2 regions of the Gracilibacillus sp. JCM 18860 genome follow, and region 2 is predicted to be linked to the other one. Evidence: a T-box and tRNA genes for the amino acid it is inferred to sense, from the RefSeq annotation. Region 2 holds a T-box; the other holds one or more tRNA genes.
What was found. The T-box of region 2 lies ahead of pheS (phenylalanine--tRNA ligase subunit alpha). A T-box ahead of a tRNA ligase gene usually reads a tRNA of that ligase, here a tRNA-Phe.

Region 1: it has a tRNA-Phe gene. The T-box ahead of pheS (phenylalanine--tRNA ligase subunit alpha) is inferred to sense a tRNA for this amino acid. The anticodon was not compared.

The regions. Positions count from the first base shown of each region.
Region 1 covers NZ_AP043868.1:656,803-658,985, forward strand. The annotation lists gene sodA (superoxide dismutase SodA) at 1-489, opposite strand, end outside; tRNA gene ACZ5R4_RS03485 (tRNA-Phe) at 672-747, opposite strand; tRNA gene ACZ5R4_RS03490 (tRNA-Ser) at 793-885, opposite strand; tRNA gene ACZ5R4_RS03495 (tRNA-Ile) at 897-973, opposite strand; tRNA gene ACZ5R4_RS03500 (tRNA-His) at 996-1,071, opposite strand; tRNA gene ACZ5R4_RS03505 (tRNA-Met) at 1,087-1,163, opposite strand; tRNA gene ACZ5R4_RS03510 (tRNA-Asn) at 1,165-1,239, opposite strand; gene ACZ5R4_RS03515 (Na/Pi cotransporter family protein) at 1,384-2,183, opposite strand, start outside.
Region 2 covers NZ_AP043868.1:974,645-976,827, forward strand. The annotation lists gene pheS (phenylalanine--tRNA ligase subunit alpha) at 1-1,035, opposite strand; T-box leader at 1,088-1,324, opposite strand; gene ACZ5R4_RS05205 (TrmH family RNA methyltransferase) at 1,388-2,125, opposite strand.

The sequences.
Region 1 (2,183 bases), 320 kb from region 2:
ACCTAGAATTGGTGTTTTCCCTTCAGAAATAGGAGTATCTTGATTTGGTGTACTTGTAATAGCTAAGTTACCATTGTCAACTACTAGCCAAGCCCAGCCTGAGCCGAATCGTCCAGCTGCAGCATTTGCAAATTCCTCTTTGAACTTGTCAAAGCTACCAAATGCTTCGTTAATTTTGTCAGCTAATTCCCCAGTTGGCTCACCACCACCATTTGCTGATAGCAATGTCCAGAATAAACTGTGGTTGGCATGTCCGCCACCATTATTACGAACTGCTGTACGAATATTTTCAGGTACTGCATCAAGATTTGCTAAAATGTCCTCGATTGATTTATTTGCTAAATCATCATGACCTTCTAGTGCAGCGTTTAATTTCGTAACATAAGTGTTGTGATGTTTAGTGTGATGAATGTTCATTGTTTCCTTATCAATATGTGGCTCGAGTGCATCATATGCATAAGGTAAATCTGGTAAAGTAAAATTTGCCATGTTTATTCCTCCTATTTTTTAGTTTGAAGGTTCCTAACCTCTCCAATTCAAATATTATCAAATAGTCAGAATAGATTGCAAATAATTAGCATTTATTCACTATAGTATGAAAGGTTTTCCATCAAGTGAAATTAATTTTATAATAAATAAAAAAACAAGCTTTAACGTTCGCTTGTTGAGAATGGTGGCTCGGGACGGAATCGAACCGCCGACACACGGATTTTCAGTCCGTTGCTCTACCGACTGAGCTACCGAGCCAATTTTTTTATTCTGTTTTTAGACACTGTCCTAGTTATGTATAAATGGCGGAGGAAGAGGGATTCGAACCCCCGCGGGCCGTGAAGCCCCTGTCGGTTTTCAAGACCGATCCCTTCAGCCGGACTTGGGTATTCCTCCGTGTAAAAATATGGTGGACCCTGCAGGATTCGAACCTGCGACCGATCGGTTATGAGCCGATAGCTCTAACCAACTGAGCTAAGGGTCCTTCTTCTCTAAATATATAATGATGGGGCGACCGGTGGGGATCGAACCCACGCATGTCGGAACCACAATCCGATGTGTTAACCACTTCACCACGACCGCCATCGTCTAAGAAATTGGTAGCGGCGGAGGGAATCGAACCCCCGACCTCACGGGTATGAACCGTACGCTCTAGCCAGCTGAGCTACACCGCCATGGCTCCACAGGTAGGATTCGAACCTACGACCGATCGGTTAACAGCCGATAGCTCTACCACTGAGCTACTGTGGATTAAAATTATGTATTTACTGAAGCGACATTTAATAATTTACCATATAAAAAATATAACGTCAATACTTTTTTTGAACTTTTTTATTTAAAGAAGAAGGATTTCGGGATAACAAGCATTTTTCTAAGCTTGTTACCCCGAAAAGATTAATTATGTTTGCCACCAAGCACTTCATCGGCAATGTTCACAGCATGGTCTCCTATTCGCTCTAAATTACTAATAATATCTGCAAATACAATTCCTGCTGCTCCTGTACAAACTCCCTCATTCAGACGAATAATATGCTTTTTACGGTATCTTCTTTCCATTTTATCAATTTCATTTTCTTTCTGTACAACGGATAAAGCAGCTTCCCTATCCATTTGCTCTAATGCTTTAATAGCTTCCTTTACCGTTATAATGGTTAGATCGAACATTTCATTTAAATCTATCATGCCTTGCTCTGTAATATCTACCTTATTCGACATTTTGTAATTAATCAACTCAATAATATTCTCATAATGATCACCTATGCGTTCAATATCCCGAACGGCATTAATTAATGCAGAGTGATCGGTCTTTTCTATGTCTGATAGGGTCGACCCCGACAATTGAACTAAATAGGCTGTGATTTCCCGGTCTAGATTATTTAACGCACCTTCCAATTGTTGCGCCATATCAGCATTTTTGCTATTTTTCGTATTTAAAAAGGAGCTTGTCTCTTCTAGTCCTCTTATTGCATATTCACCCATTCGAATGACTTCGAATTTAGCTTGGTCTAGTGCAACAGATGGCGATTGTTGAATAAAAATTGGATCTAAATGCTTTGCTTTATATTCGACTTCGGTATCTTTTCCTGGAATAATCTTTGTCACGATCAGAGCCAATAATCCGATAAATGGAAATTGAATAATAGTATTCAGCACATTAAAGATTCCATGTGCAAAAGCGATCGTCATGGCAGGAT
Region 2 (2,183 bases):
TTATGCTTGGTGATATTGCTTTAAGAACCTAACATCATTAGTATAGAAATGACGAATATCATCCACACCATACTTCAACATTGCAATTCTTTCAGGTCCCATTCCGAAAGCAAATCCACTATATTCATTTGGATCATAGCCGGCCATTTCTAATACACGTGGGTGTACCATTCCAGCACCAAGAATCTCAATCCAGCCCGTTTTCTTACATACACTGCAGCCTTCCCCATTACAAACCTTACAAGAGATGTCCATCTCGACAGAAGGTTCCGTAAATGGGAAAAAGCTTGGTCGGAGACGGATTTCGCGGTCTTCTCCAAACATATGCTTGGCAAAACGATCAAGTACCCCTTTTAGGTCACTCATTCGAACATTTTTATCAACGTAAAGTCCTTCAATTTGCGTAAATTGATGAGAGTGTGTAGCATCATCGGTGTCACGACGATATACTTTACCAGGACAAATCATTTTAACAGGACGAGCACCTTGAATAGCATTCATTGTCCGTGCTTGTACTGGTGAAGTATGGGTACGCATTAACAAGTCTTCTGTTATATAAAAAGAATCCTGCATATCTCGAGCAGGGTGTCCTTTTGGTAAATTCAATGCTTCGAAATTGTAGTAGTCTGTCTCTACCTCAGGACCTTCTCGAACCTCAAATCCTAAACCAATGAATAAATCCTCAATTTCTTCGACAATGCTTGTTAACAAGTGGGGCCCACCTACAGCAACTGGACGCCCAGGTAGGGTTACATCAATTTGCTCTTCCGCTAATTGCTTCTCTAATTCAGCTCTTTCCATTGCATCTTTCTTTTCTTCCATCGCATTAGCAATATTTGCTCTAACCGTATTGGCTAATTCCCCGATTATTGGGCGTTCTTCTGGTGATAATTTTCCCATCCCTCGCAAAACCTCAGTAATCGGGCCTTTTTTTCCTAAGTATGCTACTCGAACGTCCTGTAATTCTTTTATCGTTGATGCTTCCTCTACTTTGGAAAGAGCTTCTTGTTCAAGTGCTTGTAGTTGTTCTTTCATCTGTTAAACCTCCTTTTATTTTATAAGAAAAACAAAAAAGCCTCATCCCCAAAAAAGGGACGAGACTATACGTATCGCGGTACCACCCTTGTTGATATAGCAATCACTATATCCACTCGTGTTTTTGATAACGGAAAATTTCCGGTACACCTTTACTCTCACACAGAGGTCCAAGTGTCAGCTCCAGAGTGAAATTCAATAGATGGTCGTTAGAAGCACTTCCAGTCTATGGTGCTTCTTCCCTTGTAAACGATGTGTACCTATTTACTTGCTCCTTCAATGCTTTTATAGGTTTTACTTCATATAGTATAATGAAATGAACGAAATGATGCAAGTCCTAAAATAAATGGTGTTAACCTACTACATAGTACATCAGAATAGCTGCTGCCACACTGACGTTTAACGATTCTGCCTTACCATGGATCGGTATTACTACATTTTCACTAGCTTTGTCCATTATTTCTTTGGAGACCCCAGCTCCTTCATTTCCAACTACAATTGCTATTCTATCTGGTTTTTCAACTTGTTGATATGGCTTGGCTTGTGCAAGTCCTGTCGACCAAATAGGAATACCGTTTGCCTGAAGCTTCTCCATTTCTTTTATTAGATCCGCTTGCATGATATTTAAATGAAAGATAGAGCCTTGAGTGGCACGAATTACTTTGTCATTATATAAATCAACGGTACCTTTTCCTAAAATGACGGTATCAAAACCTGCTGCATCCGCTGTTCGAATCATCGTTCCAACATTGCCGGGATCCTGTACTTCGTCAATTAGTAAAGCTTTATTGCTCAAGGAATCCTGGACGTTTCTTTTTTTAACAACAGCTGCAATTCCTTGAGGTGTTTTCGTCTCTGTAATAGCAGCCATTACATTATCTGACACAGTATATAACGGGTATTGTAACAAGCTTTTTTCTATTTCTATATGTTCTTCATGAATCAAAGCAACAATTTCCCACTCACTTTTGTGTGCTTCTTCGATTAGATGAAAGCCTTCTATCATAAATTTCTCTTGTCGATCTCGTTCCTTCTTCTGTTTAAGCTTACGCCATTCTTTGACCATTTCATTTTTCACTGATGTAATCATTGTTCCCATCCTTGCACCATTTTATTTGAATACTGTCCTGTACCTATCATACATATTT